Regions from separate parts of the [Bacillus] caldolyticus genome, predicted to be linked through region 3. Evidence: riboswitches for the same ligand, from Rfam matches in the RefSeq annotation. Region 3 holds a riboswitch; each other region holds the start of a gene.
What was found. Region 3 has a riboswitch for S-adenosylmethionine ahead of mtnW (2,3-diketo-5-methylthiopentyl-1-phosphate enolase). Riboswitches for the same ligand answer to the same signal wherever they lie in the genome.
Positions count from the first base shown of each region.

Region 1: linked by a shared signal. The riboswitch ahead of CWI35_RS08005 (phosphoadenylyl-sulfate reductase) and the one ahead of mtnW (2,3-diketo-5-methylthiopentyl-1-phosphate enolase) in region 3 are both predicted to bind S-adenosylmethionine.
Region 2: linked by a shared signal. The riboswitch ahead of CWI35_RS03395 (hypothetical protein) and the one ahead of mtnW (2,3-diketo-5-methylthiopentyl-1-phosphate enolase) in region 3 are both predicted to bind S-adenosylmethionine.
Region 4: linked by a shared signal. The riboswitch ahead of CWI35_RS13040 (methionine ABC transporter ATP-binding protein) and the one ahead of mtnW (2,3-diketo-5-methylthiopentyl-1-phosphate enolase) in region 3 are both predicted to bind S-adenosylmethionine.

Region 1 covers NZ_CP025074.1:1,517,178-1,521,266, reverse strand. The annotation lists gene cysC (adenylyl-sulfate kinase) at 1-499, opposite strand, end outside; gene sat (sulfate adenylyltransferase) at 512-1,672, opposite strand; gene CWI35_RS08010 (phosphate transporter) at 1,802-1,930, opposite strand; gene CWI35_RS08005 (phosphoadenylyl-sulfate reductase) at 1,950-2,657, opposite strand; SAM riboswitch class I at 2,783-2,887, opposite strand; gene CWI35_RS08000 (DUF1128 domain-containing protein) at 3,017-3,241, opposite strand; gene CWI35_RS07995 (low molecular weight protein-tyrosine-phosphatase) at 3,591-4,079, shown strand.
Region 2 covers NZ_CP025074.1:646,612-650,700, forward strand. The annotation lists gene CWI35_RS03380 (PaaI family thioesterase) at 133-549, shown strand; gene CWI35_RS03385 (PaaI family thioesterase) at 905-1,387, opposite strand; gene CWI35_RS03390 (VOC family protein) at 1,568-1,951, opposite strand; gene CWI35_RS03395 (hypothetical protein) at 1,968-2,324, opposite strand; SAM riboswitch class I at 2,375-2,479, opposite strand; gene opp4A (oligopeptide ABC transporter substrate-binding protein) at 2,530-4,089, opposite strand, start outside.
Region 3 covers NZ_CP025074.1:1,030,548-1,034,636, reverse strand. The annotation lists gene CWI35_RS05390 (carbon-nitrogen family hydrolase) at 65-877, opposite strand; gene CWI35_RS05385 (pyridoxal phosphate-dependent aminotransferase) at 975-2,162, shown strand; SAM riboswitch class I at 2,247-2,355, shown strand; gene mtnW (2,3-diketo-5-methylthiopentyl-1-phosphate enolase) at 2,427-3,668, shown strand; gene mtnX (2-hydroxy-3-keto-5-methylthiopentenyl-1-phosphate phosphatase) at 3,665-4,089, shown strand, end outside.
Region 4 covers NZ_CP025074.1:2,524,336-2,528,424, reverse strand. The annotation lists gene CWI35_RS13055 (hypothetical protein) at 83-274, shown strand; gene CWI35_RS13050 (MetQ/NlpA family ABC transporter substrate-binding protein) at 402-1,253, opposite strand; gene CWI35_RS13045 (methionine ABC transporter permease) at 1,269-1,937, opposite strand; gene CWI35_RS13040 (methionine ABC transporter ATP-binding protein) at 1,927-2,955, opposite strand; SAM riboswitch class I at 3,043-3,152, opposite strand; gene CWI35_RS13035 (hypothetical protein) at 3,226-3,573, opposite strand; gene CWI35_RS13030 (thioredoxin family protein) at 3,720-4,037, opposite strand; gene CWI35_RS13025 (toprim domain-containing protein) at 4,034-4,089, opposite strand, start outside.

The DNA of each region.
Region 1 (4,089 bases), 490 kb from region 3:
CCGGCGCTTCGTACGGCGAGTCGATGCCCGTAAATTCACGGATTTCCCCGCGGCGAGCTTTTTGATACAGCCCTTTCGGATCGCGCTTTTCGCATTCTTCAAGCGGGCAGTTGACGTAAATTTCGATAAACTCGTCTTCTTCGACTAAGCGGCGGACGAGCGCCCGGTCTTCGGCAAACGGCGAGATGAACGCCGTCAGCACAAACTGGCCGCTGTCGACAAACAGCTTTGCCACTTCGCCGATGCGGCGGATGTTTTCCGTCCGGTCGGCGGCGGAAAAGCCGAGATCTTTATTGAGCCCGTGCCGGATGTTGTCGCCGTCTAAGACATAATTCTGAATGCCGAGCTCAAACAGTCGTCTGGAGACAGCGTTGGCCACCGTCGATTTGCCGGAGCCGGACAGCCCGGTGAACCAAAGGATGGCGCTATGATGGCCGTTGCGCTTGCGACGATCTTCTTTTGTGACCGATGTGTGATGCCAAACGATGTTCGTGCTCATCGCGATCCTCCTTTAGCGCGCTGACGGGGCGACCGTTTCGCGTTCTTGCAGCCCTTTGATCAAGACGGCTGCCACTTCCGGGCGGCTGAACGTGCTCGGCGGCACTTGGCCGTTGCGCAGCATTTCACGAACTTTCGTGCCGGAAAGGACGACATGGTATTTCGCGTCATGCGGACACGTTTTTGTCGATGCCATCCCTTCGCATTTCGTGCAGTAAAAGCTATGTTCGAAAAAGAGCGGCGTAATGCCAAGCTCTTCAGCCGTAAAGTTCAAGAAGATTTTTTGCGCATCATACGTACCGTAATAATTGCCGACACCAGCGTGGTCGCGGCCGACGATGAAGTGCGTGCAGCCGAAATTTTTGCGCACCATCGCGTGGAAAATGGCTTCACGCGGACCGGCATAGCGCATCGCAGCTTGGAAGACGCCGAGGAAAACGCGGTCTTTCGGGTAATAGTTTTCCAGCAGCACTTGATAGCTTTCCATCCGGATGTCAGCCGGAATATCGTCCGCTTTCGTTTCGCCGACGAGTGGGTTTAAAAACAAGCCATCAACGATCTCGAGCGCGCATTTTTGAATGTATTCATGGGCGCGGTGAACCGGATTGCGCGTTTGGAAGCCGACAACGGTGTTCCAGCCAAACTCAGCAAACTTTTTCCGCGTTTCTGCTGGATCAAAATAAAACGAGGCGAATTGGCCTTTGTCGGTCCGTTTGACAAGCGTAATCTCCCCGCCGACATACACATCCGGTTTTTCAAACAGTTTGCGCACGCCTGGGTGAGCAAGTTCATCCGTTTTATAAACGAGCTTCGCTTCTTTCGTTTTGTCTGGGCGGTAAATGTCAGCGATCTCAATGACGCCGTAGACGTCGCCACGATAAACGAGTTTCGCCTTATCGCCGACGGCGAGCTCTTTCGCCTTTTCTTCTGTTACCGCGAGCGTGATCGGAATGCTCCAGACGGTGCCGTCAGACAGACGCATTGTTTCAACAACCGCGTCGTAATCCGTTTTCGTTAAAAAACCAGTGAGAGGGCTGTAGGCGCCCGTTCCGATCAGCTCCAAGTCGCTCAGTTCGGCTTTGGAGAGCTCGATCGTTTTGGTCGCCTCATCAAGCGGATAGTCCGGATTCCAACGATTGATCAATGTGTCGCCATGCGGGATGCTTACGCTCATGTTCATAACCTCCTAGATTGATAGATGTTGTGAAATGCCGCTGCCATGTTCATGAGGCAAGCGCTCTTTTTTCAGGCTAATGACGCCAAGCAGACGCTCAAGATGGCGATGACCGTATAGACGTCGCTGTCAAACAGCAGCTTGACGATTCGGAATGGCGTCCGATTCGTCAGCGACGCCTATCGAGGCCGCCGCGCCGCTCGCCTCGATGTTCATCGCGAAGAAAAAGGAAGCGATCAAAGCAATGGCAAGGAGCATATCGTTTTTCTCTCCTTCCTTAAGCGAGATGGAGACCGCATTCCGTCTTTCCTTGGCCGGCCCAGCGCCCGGAGCGCAAGTCGTTCGGATCTGTAGCCGGAGCGGTGCACGGGGCGCAACCGATGCTCGGGTAGCCGCGGTCGTGGAGCACATTGTACGGGAGATGGCGTTTGTACACGTAATTCCATACGTCTTTCCACGTCCAGTGAATGAGCGGACAGACTTTAATAGAACGGAACTTGTCGTCTTTGTTAATGTACTCGACATGCCGCCGCGTCGGCGATTGCTCGCGGCGCAAGCCGGAAATCCACGCCGTCACCCCGGTCAGCACCTCGCGCAGCGGAATGACTTTGCGCAGCTCACAGCATTTGTTCGGGTCGCGTTTCCATAACTCGTCGCCAAACTGCGCCTTCTGTTCTTCCAACGTCAAGCGCGGCTGCTTCATCACGATGCGAAGCGACGGATATTTTTCTTTCACTTTCGCGATCGTATCGTACGTCTCTGGAAAATGCAGGCCGGTATCCAAAAAGACGATTTCGGCGTCCGGTTTGATTTGGGAGATGAGATCAATCAGCACAATCCCCTCGATGCCGAAGCTGCACGCGTATACGATCTCATCGCCGTATTCGCGATACGCCCAAGCAAGGACGTCAAGCGCCCCTTTTGTTTCATTATCGGACGGAAAAGACGGTTTTTCCGCCTTTTCCCACTGATCATACGTGAGCATCGGTTTCTCCTCCTCACAAAATCAAAGAAAATCCACGTAATTAGTCGGATATATAGCGGCCAAACGGCAATTCGGCGGCGAAAATCCTTCCTTGCATGAATCAGAAAGAGCGGGAGAAAGGGTGCCCCTTATTTTACTAAAGATCTTCTTTAGCTGGAATTGGCACTTTGCTATAGGCGGCAGGTTGACGGAGTTCATTGAGCCAATTCCTCCCTCACTCCCGAGCAACGTATGCAACGCATGTCATTTAATTGATTAAAATTTTAGCACAATTGACGATAATGTCAATCATAGTTTTTCGATAGGAATTGTTTTTATACGAAACAGCTGCATTGCCTGCCTAGCAGCAGATGGGAGCGTTATTTTTTGCGCAGGCTTCCGAGCTCTTCGACAATCGCCTGCATTTCGCTTGGGCTGAACGTCTCGCGTTTCATCACCATCTCGTAAATGTCTCTCAACTCATCGTACCATTCCTCGGAAAAATGGGACGGCTTGATGGCATCCAAGTTCAGCACTTTCAACTTTTGCTTCAACTGTTCGATCATGTAGGCGACGTTTTCCGCCGACCGTTTTGATAAATCCATTCGTTTACTCCTTTCATGGCAAGTTACTATGTATTGTACCATAGGTGCAGGAAGAATGGGGAGAGATTGCCTGGCTTGCTTTTCTGATGAAAAACGGATGATGTGGTAAAATGTAGGTGCACATGCATAGTGCCAGTCTAAAAGGTTGGTGAAACACCTCGTTTTCTTCAAAATGGTTGTCGTGAACGCGCACAAAAGTTGTTGGCCCATTCGCACACGCTCCCCCGCTGGAGTTGTTTTTTCGTTACATCCCCGTCCTTCTAGGGACAAAAAGGGCTAGATGAAAAGAAATGAAGGAAAACTAACGGTGGAAAGCACCGTGGACATAGAGAGAGGGGTGGCTGTTTGGATGATTAAAGTGCTGTTTGTTTGTCTTGGAAACATTTGTCGCTCGCCGATGGCGGAAGCGGTCTTCCGTCATTTGGTGAAAGAGCGGGGGCTTGACGGTCTGATTGCCGTTGATTCGGCGGGAACAGGCAGCTGGCATGTCGGTGAGCCGCCGCATGTGGGGACAAGAAGGGTTTTGACTGAAAATAAGATCGACTACTCCGGCATCCGCGCCCGGCAAGTGAATCATCGTGACTTGGAAGAATTTGATTACATCATCGCCATGGACGCAGCCAACTTGAACGATTTGCGCCGATTGGCTGGCTCCCGTTCGAAAGCGGTGCTCGCCCGGTTGCTTGACTTTGTTCCCGACCGGGAAAAAGACGATGTGCCTGATCCGTATTATACCGGGAATTTTGCCGAAGTGTATCGCCTCGTCCGCTCAGGGTGCGAGCATTTGCTTGAGAGGATCATCCGCGACCATCGACTTGGTGTGGAGGAAACAAAATGACTTTGAGGGC
Region 2 (4,089 bases), 380 kb from region 3:
TCCTTTCCATCATCAGCTGCTTGTTTCTTTCGCCACAGCTTTGCCGTTCTCCTCCTCATGCACGCGAAAAGAGGAAATCGCCGCCGTTTGGCGAATAAAAAAACATGATTGACAACAGAAAGGGTGTTCCACATGAAGCCAATGACCAACTTGCACGCTGTCATCGCCGGTCAAAGCGCGCCGCCCCCATGCGACGAAACGCTCGGCGTCCGCCTGACGGAAGCCCGAGACGGCTATGCGAAAGGCGTATGGACAATCAGCGAATCGCTGCTCAACGGCAACGGGGTGATTATGGGCGGGTTCGTCGGGGCGGCGGCGGACATTCTCATGGCGTATGCAGTGACGACCTTGCTTCGCGATGACCAAATGCACGCCTCCATCAACTTGCAGACGACGTTTCACCGCCCAGCGGCGGCTGGAGAAGCCGAAATCGAGGCGCGGGTGGAAAAGTTCGGGAAAACCGTCGCCTATGTAACCGCCATCGTGCGGCAAAACGGCAAAGAGGTGGCGAGCGCCACGTCGTCGGTGCTGATCATGGACAAACCGTGAAGGTGATGGATCTCCAAAAGGCGTTTTTGCGCATGCTCGTTCTCCTTGGATTCGACGAGGCCAAACAGCAGCTGCTGTTGTTGTTTTGAAACGCATGGAAAGCGATGATCAGAGGAATCCGAGAAAACCGGTGAAAAACGATGATGTTCGCCAAATCGGTGGTTTTGTTGAAAAAGGAGAACCAATTTCACAAGGTTTCCCCACTTGAGAAGAGGCGTTGTCGAGTTGCCTTTTTCATGACATCATCAGTCCTCAATGGCGAAACGAGGTGAGGCGCAGCCGTTTTCGACCAGTTGCCAAGCGCCGGAGAAAGCGCTGTCAAAAACAGCCGCTCTCCGGCGCCTTTCGTTGCTTGTTACCCACGGACAAACGTTTTCGGCATTACGACGGCGACGACTTGCCCGCGGGCGCACAGTTCGCCGTTGGCGAACACTTCGGTGTCCACTTTCCATTTTTTCGGATGAATCTCCGTCACAGTGCCGACGGCGACAAGCGGCACTCCATGCGGCGTCGGCTTGACGAAATCGACGTGAAGCGACGCAGTAACAAAGCGCGGCGGCGTTTCCCCGCTCCCTGGTTCATGGCCGTTTTTCCGATGCAAGGCAAGCGCCGCTGAACCGGTGCCGTGGCAATCAATGAGCGAGGCGATCAGCCCGCCGTACACAAACCCTGGAATCGCCGTATGTTCCGGACGCGGCGTATACACCGTCACCGTTTTGTCGCCCCGCCACCCGGTGCGGAAATGGTGGCCTTGTTCATTCAGACGCCCGCAGCCGTAGCACCAGGCGAATTCATCAGGGTAGTCGTCTTGAATCGCGTGCACGATCATTTCTTCCACGTCATCCTCCCCCTCTCTTTTTCTAGTATACCATTGAATCGAGAAGACGACGACTCCTACATGGACGGTTGTTGTCTAGCGGCAGGCAAGGCCATACGAAGAAAAATGGAACGAAGCGCCAATCGCCAGACGGCAAATTCATAGGCGGCCCAAACAGCTGGCCGCCTAGCGTGACGCCATTTATCGAGCAGGCTCGTAAAACTCGATCCATTCGCCGTCGGGCCCGAGGAAGAACAAATATTTTGCTCCGTTCGGAAGTGTCGTTATTTCTTCCCACACAAGCGGCACACCGAGCGACTGAAGCCGTTCTTTCTCCTGCTCAATGCCTTCCACCGTAAACGCCACATGGTGCACTTTTCCTTCCGTCGGCAAATCCGGATTGTATCCTTCGATCAGCTCGACAATGATCGAGCCGCCAATCCCTAAAAACGCCAATTTCATCGTGCCGTTCGTATGAATCATTTCGTCGAGCAGCTCCAAGCCGACAACATTTTGATAAAACTCTTTCGATGCTTCGATGTCTTTCACTTGAATGCCGACATGTTCAAATTTTTTGACTGCCATTCGTCCCTCTTCCTTTCTATGACTCAGTTAACCATACTGCTTGTAAATACGGCGTCATCTGCATCGGGAAAATCCCTTTTTTCCCAAGCTCTGTCCATATGTAGCGGTCAAGGGCGTACGGTCCGTCCGCCTTCCATTCGTCCGCCTCACTGTTGGTCAACAACAACGAAAAGGCTGTTCCTTGCGCTTCCCCATACAAATGAACGTATCCGTCCCCACGGTCGACATGCACCGCCGCCTTAGGGTCAAACCGGATGAGCTCCGCCTGCACACAGCGCATGACACAAACGGCGAACGCTGCGGCAGGGAGATGAGCGGCCATGCAAGCGCGGAGCGAAACCGCCTCCTCCACTGTTTCTCCTTCACCTCCCATCGACAAAAACCCCCTTCGCCTCGGAATGATGCGAAAGGGGCCATGAGCCGTTCTTATCATCCAAAGCGAAACCGCTTTGCGGGTGTTAGCACCTTGCCTGCGGCAGGTTGCTGTGGGGTCATCAAGCCCGTTCTCTCGCCCACTCTTGATAAGACGTATGCAATTTGTCTTCTATCTTATCATACATCATCAAAGGCAACAATCGTCATTGTTCGACTTCCGGTTGCTCGGACGTGACGCCGACATCTTTCCACGTCAGTTTCGAGCCCGGATCGACCGTGAAGTTGGCGACGCGGTTGTTGACGGCATAAATGGCCGAACGATACAACGTCGGGATGACCGGCACTTCTTCGTTCATCAGCTTTTGCCATTCACTGTAAATTTTCCGACGATATTCTTTGTCAAACGCCTGTTCGGAATGGCCTTTTTCCAACAGTTCATCGTTTTTCTCATTCACCCAGCGCGAGTAGTTGAACATGACGTTGCGGCCGTACAATCCGTACGGGTCGACGTCCGTTCCAGTTCCCCAAGCGGCGGCGTAGACATCCACTTTCGGATCGTCTTTTTCGACCATATCGTAGAAGGAGTTGAACTCCGCCAAGCGTCCGTCTACAAGCTGAACATCGAGGCCCACATCTTTCCAGCATTGCATATAAAATTTGGCCAGCGGTTCAGCGATGTCCCCACCGCTCATCGCCAAGAAGTTGATCTTGAATTTTTTGCCGTTTGGATCTTCGCGGAGGCCATCGCCATCCACATCTTTATATCCCGCTTCATCCAGCAATTGTTTCGCTTTTTCCGGATTGTACGTATATCCTTTGATGGAGCTGTCATGATAGCCCGGGAACGACGGCGGAATGAGCGTGTTCGCCGGGAAGCGCAAGCCATGATACAGGCGGTCAGCCACCTCTTGGTTGTTGATGGCATACGCCATCGCTTGGCGCAGTTTTTTGTTTTGGAATTTCGGATTGTCCATTACGTTTTCCTGCTTTTTCGCATCCCAATGGCCGAGTTTAAAGCCGATATAGTTGTACGCCAAATCCACTCTACCGATAAACTGAATGTTTTTCGTCCCTTTCGCGTTCAAATATTGGTCAGTCGGGAACTCAGCGACGTCAATTTCGCCTTTTTTCAGCGCTTGCAGGACGACTTGCGGGCTGACGACTTTCAAAATGACGCCTTCCAAGTTCGGTTTGCCAGCCCAGTAGTCATCATTGCGAACAAACTCTACCGACTCGCCCGGAACGATTTTCTTCACTTTAAACGGACCGAACCCGATCGGGTTTTTCCGGATTTTATCCGATTTCGCCAAGTCTTTGATCGGAATGTCTTTCAAGTAATGCTTCGGCAGCGGATACGCCCAGATGCCGGTCAACACCGACGGATTGGCCTGTTTCCATGTGATCGTCAACGTCTTTTTGTCGATGACTTTAATGCCGGAAATTTTATCCGCTTTGCCGCTGTGATATTCTTCCATCCCGACGATCCCTTGGATGAGCGCATCGCCATAGCGGACGCCGGTGTAATCTTTATGGCCGATGACCAAATACGCATACTCCAAGTCTTCAGCGGTCACCGGCTGGCCGTCATGCCAATTCACATTGTCTTTAATATGGATTGTCATCGTCTTTTTATCATCCGACAACTCATACGTGGCAGCCCCATCATTTGTAATTTCATAGTCACCGTTCGTCCGGAAAAGCGACTCGTCAAAAAATTGCAAAATCTCTGCGTCGGGCGCTCCGGTGTAGAATGCATAGCTGAG
Region 3 (4,089 bases):
TTTCACGATGTTGTCAATCGTTTGGTTGTTTGATTCGAATGATACATGGTCGATCAATCGATTGTCAATACGTTTTGAAAAAATTTTTTGCCGTTTCATAGTCGTGCGGCCGGCGGTCGGCAAACACCGGGATGCGCGTACGGACGTCCGCAACGAGTGCGGGATCGATGTCGGCCGAGAGAATGCCCGGCTTCTCGTCCGCCTCGGCGATCACTTCGCCCCATGGGTCGATGACGAGCGAATGGCCGGCAAAGACGTTGTTCGGGTCGCGGCCAGCCCGGTTGCAGGCGACGACGTAGCATTGGTTTTCAATCGCCCGCGCCATCAAGAGCGTCCGCCAATGGTGCAGGCGGGGAAGCGGCCATTCGGCGACGACAAACAGCACTTCCGCCCCAGCCAAAGCATGGGCGCGAATCCACTCCGGAAAGCGGATGTCATAGCAAATGACCCCGGCGCATGCAAGCCCGTCGAGCGAAAACAAGCCTAAGCTGCTTCCCGGCTGCAAATACAAATGTTCATCCATTAATTGGAACAGATGGAGTTTGCTGTATTCGCCGACGATTTGACCGCTCCGGTCGGCCACGATCATCGTGTTCGTCACGCCGGTTGTTGTTTTTTTAGCGACCGAGCCGGCGACGAGATGGATGTTGTGTGCTTGCGCTAGGCGGGAGGCGAACGCTTTCGCCCGTTCGGCGCCTTCGTCGGCAATCTCATCTAGGCGCGTCAAATCGTAGCCGGTCGTCCATAATTCCGGCAGCACGATGATATTCGCGCCGTCCTTGACGGCCGATTCAATGGCGCTTTCCGCGCACCGTTCGTTTTCGTTCGGGTCGCCAAACGCAATATCAAGCTGGAGGCAGGCGATGCGGATCGTCATGAGTTTTCACCTCGAAAAAATTTTGCTTTACATTTTGCTTTTTACGATATATGATGTTGCACTAGAATTTCAAGAATTTTTTAAGAAGGTGTGGGCGATGACGATGGAAATTCCTTTTTCCGAGCTGCTTGAGCAGCTGCCAAAGCAATTTTTCGCCTCGCTTGTCGCAAAAGTCGGGGAGAAAATCAAGGCCGGATGCGACGTGATCAATTTAGGGCAAGGCAACCCGGATCAGCCGACGCCAAAGCATATCGTCGAGGCGATGCAGCGGGCGGCGGCCAATCCGAAATACCATAAATATTCGCCATTTCAAGGCTACTTCTTTTTGAAAGAAGCCATTGCCGCGTTTTACGCGCGTGAATACGGGGTGAACGTCGATCCAGACCGCGAAGTCGCCATTTTGTTCGGCGGCAAGGCCGGGCTTGTCGAGCTGCCGCTTTGCCTCGTCAACCCGGGCGATGTGGTGCTTGTCCCGGACCCGGGCTATCCGGACTATTGGTCGGGGATCGCGCTTGCCCGCGCGCGGATGGAAATGATGCCGCTTTCTTCGGAAAACGGATTCTTACCGGATTACGAAGCCATTCCGGAGTCGGTCGCCGACCGAGCGAAGCTCATGTTTTTAAACTATCCGAACAATCCGACCGGTGCGACGGCGACAAAGGAATTTTTCGCGGAGACGGTGGCGTTTGCCGCCAAGCACGGCATTGCCGTCGTGCACGATTTCGCTTATGGAGCGATCGGCTTTGACGGCCGGAAACCGGTCAGCTTCCTGGAAGCCGATGGGGCGAAAGACGTCGGCGTCGAAATTTATACGTTTTCGAAAACATACAATATGGCCGGCTGGCGTGTGGCGTTTGCCGTCGGCAACGAGCGGATCATTCGGGCGCTTGAGCTTTTGCAGGATCATTTGTATGTCAGCTTGTTCGGCGCCATCCAGGAAGCGGCCGCCGCGGCGCTCCTTGGTCCGCAAGATTGTGTCACGGAGTTGGTCGCATTGTATGAGGCGCGCCGCAATGCGTTCATCGCTGCGCTCTGCGAGATCGGTTGGGAAGCGCCGGCGCCATATGGGTCGTTTTTCGCCTGGCTTCCGCTGCCAAAAGGCATATCATCCGCTGAGTTTGCCGACATGCTGCTTGAGCGGGCGCATGTCGCCGTCGCCCCAGGCATCGGGTTCGGCGAGCACGGCGAAGGGTATGTGCGCGTCGGCCTCTTGACCGATGAAGCGCGGCTTCGCGAAGCAGCGGAGCGGATCGGCCGCCTTGGATTGTTCGAAAAAAATTTTTGAAAAATGATTGACAACGCCAATCGGCGATGTCATAATTCAAAGTAAATTTGCCAATTGTTTGATAAGTGCATAAACGAGCAGGCTTTCTTATCAAGAGCAGGCGGAGGGACGAGCCCAATGAAGCCCGGCAACCGGCTTGGCGCGCGCCAAGCACGGTGCTAATTCTTGCAGCGGAAACGCTGAGAGATAAGAAGAGCGCCATGGATGAGTGACGCCTCTTCTTATGAAGAGGCGTTTTTATTTCGAGATTGAGAGGGATGAACGATGAGTGCAGTGATGGCAACGTATTTGCTTCATGATGAAACAGACATTCGGAAAAAGGCGGAAGGGATCGCGCTCGGCTTGACGATCGGCACGTGGACCGACTTGCCGGCGTTGGAGCAGGAGCAGCTTCGCAAACATAAAGGGGAAGTCGTCGCTATTGACGAGCTTGGCGAAAGCGAGCGGGTAAACGCCTATTTCGGCAAGCGGCTGAAGCGGGCGATCGTCAAAATCGCCTACCCGACAGTCAACTTCAGCGCCGATTTGCCGGCATTGTTGGTCACGACGTTCGGCAAGCTGTCGCTCGACGGTGAAGTGCGGCTGCTTGATTTAGAGTTTCCGGATGAATGGAAGCGACAGTTTCCTGGGCCGCGCTTTGGCATCGACGGCATTCGCGACCGAGTCGGGGTGCATAACCGCCCACTGTTGATGAGCATTTTTAAAGGCATGATCGGCCGCGATTTGGCGTACTTGACGTCGGAATTGAAAAAACAGGCGCTCGGCGGCGTTGACCTGGTCAAAGACGATGAAATTTTGTTTGACAGCGAACTTCTTCCGTTTGAAAAGCGGATCACCGAGGGCAAGGCGGCGCTTCAGGAAGTGTACGAACAAACAGGCAAGCGGACGTTGTATGCCGTCAACTTGACCGGCAAAACGTTTGCGTTAAAGGACAAAGCGAAACGAGCCGCCGAGCTTGGCGCTGATGTGCTGTTGTTTAACGTCTTCGCTTATGGGCTTGACGTGTTGCAGGCGTTGCGCGAGGATGAGGAGATTGTGGTGCCGATTATGGCTCACCCGGCGTTCAGCGGCGCTGTTACGCCGTCTGAATTTTATGGGGTGGCGCCTTCGCTTTGGCTTGGAAAGCTTTTGCGGCTCGCCGGCGCCGACTTTGTCCTGTTCCCGTCGCCGTATGGCAGCGTGGCCTTGGAGCGTGAGCAGGCGCTTGGCATCGCAAGGGCGCTCACCGACGACCAAGAGCCGTTTGCCCGGGCGTTTCCGGTGCCGTCGGCCGGCATTCACCCGGGATTGGTGCCGCTCATCATCCGCGATTTCGGCCTTGACACCATCGTCAACGCCGGCGGCGGCATTCACGGCCATCCGGACGGGGCGATCGGGGGCGGCCGGGCGTTTCGCGCGGCGATCGACGCGGTGCTGGCCGGCCGTCCGCTTCGTGAGGCGGCTGCAGAAAACGAAGCGCTGCAAAAAGCGATCGACCGCTGGGGCGTCGTTGAGGTGGAAGCATGACGAAACAGCTCGTTCTCTTTTGTGATTTTGACGGCACCATTACGGAAAACGACAACATCATCGCTATTATGAAACAGTTCGCCCCGCCGGAGTGGGAGGCGTTAAAAGACGACATTCTCGCTGAGCGCATTTCTGTTCAGGAAGGAGTGGGGAAGATGTTTTCCCTCCTTCCGTCCACGTTGAAGGATGAAATTGTGGATTTCCTGCGGCGCACCGCTCGGTTGCGCGCGGGATTCCGAGAGTTTGTCGCGTTTACGAAAGAGCGAGGCATTCCGCTTTATATCGTCAGCGGCGGCATCGACTTTTTTGTCTATCCGCTGCTTGAAGGGCTCATTGAACCGGAGCGCATTTTTTGCAACGGCTCCGATTTCAGCGGTGAGACGATCCGCATCACATGGCCGCATGCATGCGACGGTGAGTG
Region 4 (4,089 bases), 1.5 Mb from region 3:
ACCGTTTCGCGATCATAGATGGAACGTCATGATGAAAACCGCCTGTTCTGTTCAACTTCCATCATCAATACAAAAGGGGGAAATGCGATTGATTCGTTGGGTTGTCTTTGCCTTAACAGCCGCTTTCGCTTCGTTTTTGACGTGGATCATCATCGGCAACACCCTCGGTGAACAGGGAGACGGCGCCTTCAGCTTAACGGCTGTGATCGTCCTGCAAAACTGCGTCATCATCGTTATGCTCGCCGCCGTACTGGCGCGTTTGAACGGCCGATGAAGAGCGGAGAAACAGGTCGGCCGCGGCGCCCTCGGATTCAGAATCGTTTTAACCTTTGCTGCTTTCTTTTCGTTTAAGGGGAGCGGCTTTTTGGGGACAAAAAAGAAACGGAAGCGAAACGCTCCCGTTATTGATTGTTTTCCGCCGCTGGAATGACGGCGCCGTGGTATTTTTCTTTAATGAAATCTTGGATTTCTTTCGATTGCAGCACTTCGACAAGCGTTTTGATTTCTTTCCGGTTTTCATCGCCTTTGCGCACCGCAATAATGTTCACATACGGATTGTTTTTCGGCGACTCAACGGCGATCGGGTCTTTCGCCGGGTCCAAACCGGCGTCAAGCGCATAGTTGGCGTTGATCAGCACCGCATCGCCTTCGCCGTTTTTGTAAATTTGCGGCAGAAGCCCGGCGTCGACATCGGCCTTAAATTTTAAATGCTTTGGATTTTCGATGATGTCATTGACTGTCGCTTTCGTTTTATCGACGCCCGGTTTCAATTTGATGAGCCCTTTTTCTTGCAACATCGATAAAATGCGGCCATGGTCGGCGACCGAGTTGCTCATGATGATCGTCGCGCCGTCCGGCAGTTCTTCAATGCTTTTGTATTTTTTCGAGTATAACCCGATCGGCTCGATATGAATGCCGCCGGCGTTGACGAAATCATAGCCGTACTCTTTCTTTTGCGATTCCAAATACGGAATGTGTTGGAAATAGTTTGCGTCGATTTGCTTCTCAGCCAGCGCTTTGTTCGGCAAGATGTAATCTTGGAACGTAATAATCTCCAAGTCGATGCCTTTTTTCTTCAAAAGCGGTTTCGCTTTTTCCAAAATTTCCGCATGCGGCACGTTCGACGCACCGACTTTCAACTTCACCAATTTGCCGTCTTTGCCGCCTTCCGCGCTGTCGTTATTGTTGCCGCCGCATGCCGCCAAAGCGAGCACGAGAATGGCGGCGAGCAACACACCCAACCATTTCTTCATCAGTTGTTTCCCCCTTTATCGTTTATCGATTTTCGAAGTGACAAAGTCACCGATCAGCTGAATGATAAATACAATGACCAACACCAATACGGTTGCGACAAATGTCACATCGTTATGGTTGCGCTGGAACCCTTCCAAATACGCCAAGTTCCCAAGCCCGCCGGCGCCGATGGCTCCAGCCATCGCTGTATAGCTGACGAGCGACACCGCCGTCACCGTAATGCCGGAGACAAGCGCCGGCAAAGACTCCGGCAGCAGCACTTTCCAAATGATCGTCCACGTTGAGGCGCCCATCGCTTGGGCTGCTTCGATGACGCCTTTATCAATTTCGCGAAGAGCGATTTCGACCATGCGGGCGTAAAACGGCGCGGCCCCAATGACCAAAGCCGGCAACGCCGCATTGGCGCCAAGCATCGTCCCGACGAGCCATGTTGTAAACGGAATGAGCAAAATGATCAAAATAATAAACGGAATAGAGCGGAAAATGTTCACAAACGCAGCAATCACTGTATTGACAAACCGGTTTTCCCATAGGTTGCCCTTCGCTGTCAAAAATAGAAGCAAGCCAAGAACGATTCCGAGGACGAAAGTGGCCGCCACCGCCACTCCCGTCATATACAGCGTCTCGACCGTCGCCGCCCACATCGTCTCCCATTGCACGTTCGGCAGGAGGTTAGCGAGCATCGTGAATCACCTCCACCGCCACCTGCTGGCGTTGAATATAGTCAAGCGCCCGGTCGATTTCATCCCTCGCCCCGTCGAGGTGCACGAACAGCACCCCATAGGCGCCTTGATGGGTTTGCGAAATTTTCCCTTGCAAAATGTTGACATCGACGGCAAACTGACGCACCACTTCGGTGATGAGCGGCTTTCCGGCTGCCGCGCCGACGAACGTCAGCTGCGCGATCAGCCCGCTCGGGTATTGGCCAAACAAATGAGAAATCGCCTCTTCCGTCTCCTCGGGCTCGATCAGCTGCTTGACGAACCGTTTCGTAATCGGTTGCTGCGGGTTGCGGAACACATGCAGCACTTCGCCTTGCTCGACGATTCGGCCGCTTTCCATCACCGCAACGCGGTCGCAAATTTTGCGGATGACGTGCATTTCATGGGTGATCAGCACAATCGTCAGCCCGAGACGCTTGTTGATGTCAACGAGCAAGTCCAAAATCGCATCGGTCGTCTGGGGGTCCAACGCCGATGTCGCCTCGTCGCACAGCAAGACTTTCGGGTTGTTGGCGAGCGCCCGGGCGATGCCGACCCGCTGCTTTTGCCCGCCGCTCAGCTGCGACGGGTAGGCATCCTCGCGCCCGGAAAGGCCGACAAGCTCGATCAATTCATCCACCCGCTTGTTCCGCTCCTCTTTCGGGACGCCGGCAATTTCAAGCGGAAAGGCAATGTTTTCCCTGACTGTGCGAGACCAAAGCAAGTTGAAATGCTGGAAAATCATCCCGATTTCTTGGCGCGCCTTGCGCAGCTCCCGCCCTTTCACGCGCGTCATATCGCGCCCGGCGACGACCACCCGGCCGCTCGTCGGCTTCTCGAGCCCATTGAGCAAGCGGATGAGCGTGCTTTTCCCCGCGCCGCTGTAGCCGATAATGCCGAAAATTTCCCCTTCGCGAATCTCAAGCGACACATTGTCGACAGCCGTGACCGAGCCGTTGGCCGCTTGATAGATTTTCGTCACTTGTTCGAGTGTAATCATCGTTTCACCTTCCTCCCCAAGCGGCAGAGCGCAAAAAGAAAACCTTTCTGCCCGCAGAGAACAGAAAGGTATTGTGCACCATTCCGTCTCTTATCTCTCAAAGCAGGCCGCTTTGTGTGAATTGGCACCATTTCAGCACATGCGCTGACGGTTGCCGGGCTTCATTGGGCACATCCCTCCACCTCTCTTGATAAGAGCGCAACAATCGCCTATTCAATTGACTACGAATGTGATTGTATCATTGTCTGTCGAAGCGTGTCAACATCTTTTTTATCCGACGTCCCGATAAGGCTTGGCCAAATGGAGGAGCGATTCAAGAAGCAAAAGCTGGCGGAAGCTTCCTGACACGTGCACTTCACGCAACCGGACGAGCTGCTGCAGCTTCAGTTCGCCGTTCAGCAGGGACGCGAGCGCCTCTTTGGAACCGCGCACCGTCAATGTTTTCCGTTCATCGTTTTCCATCCCTCTAGCGGCTGATTCCTTGCCGATCAACAGCAAGGCGGTTTCGTCATCGCTTTCAAACCGAACATACAGCTGCTCATCCGGCAAAATCGGCACCAAATGGCGCAACACTTGCATCCGTTCCACGAACTGCCCAACTAATTCACGCATTTCCATGGATATCCCCTCCCCCATTTTTATTTTTTTCACTTCCACCTGAAGAGGAGAAATCCTTTACAAAAATCTCGACAACCCGTTGACGAACGAGCGCCGTTTTTGTCATTTCCCAAGAAATGTGTCAAACAGCGTCAAAAAAAGGCGAATCATCGGGACGGCAAGCAGGCTTGAATCACTTCGTACAAATACGGAACGGAATGAAAGGCATACCACTTGCCTGCGACCGTTCCGTCCCTAAAAAGAAGCAGGCAAGGAACGCTTTCAATTTTCCACGCAACGGCCTGCTCAGGGATATAGTTGATGTCCGTTTCGTAAAACGGCAGCGCCGGAAACAACTGCTCCACCACCGTGAGCATCCGCCGCGCCAGCTGGCACGTGCCGCACAGCGGGGTATACAAGTAAAGGGCCAGAAGCGGCTCGACTTCCACCACTCGCATGACATCGTTTCGGTCGATCGCTTTCACTCGCCTCTTCCCCTCATGAGCGATTCGATGCGGACGTCGAAACGAGCGCGCA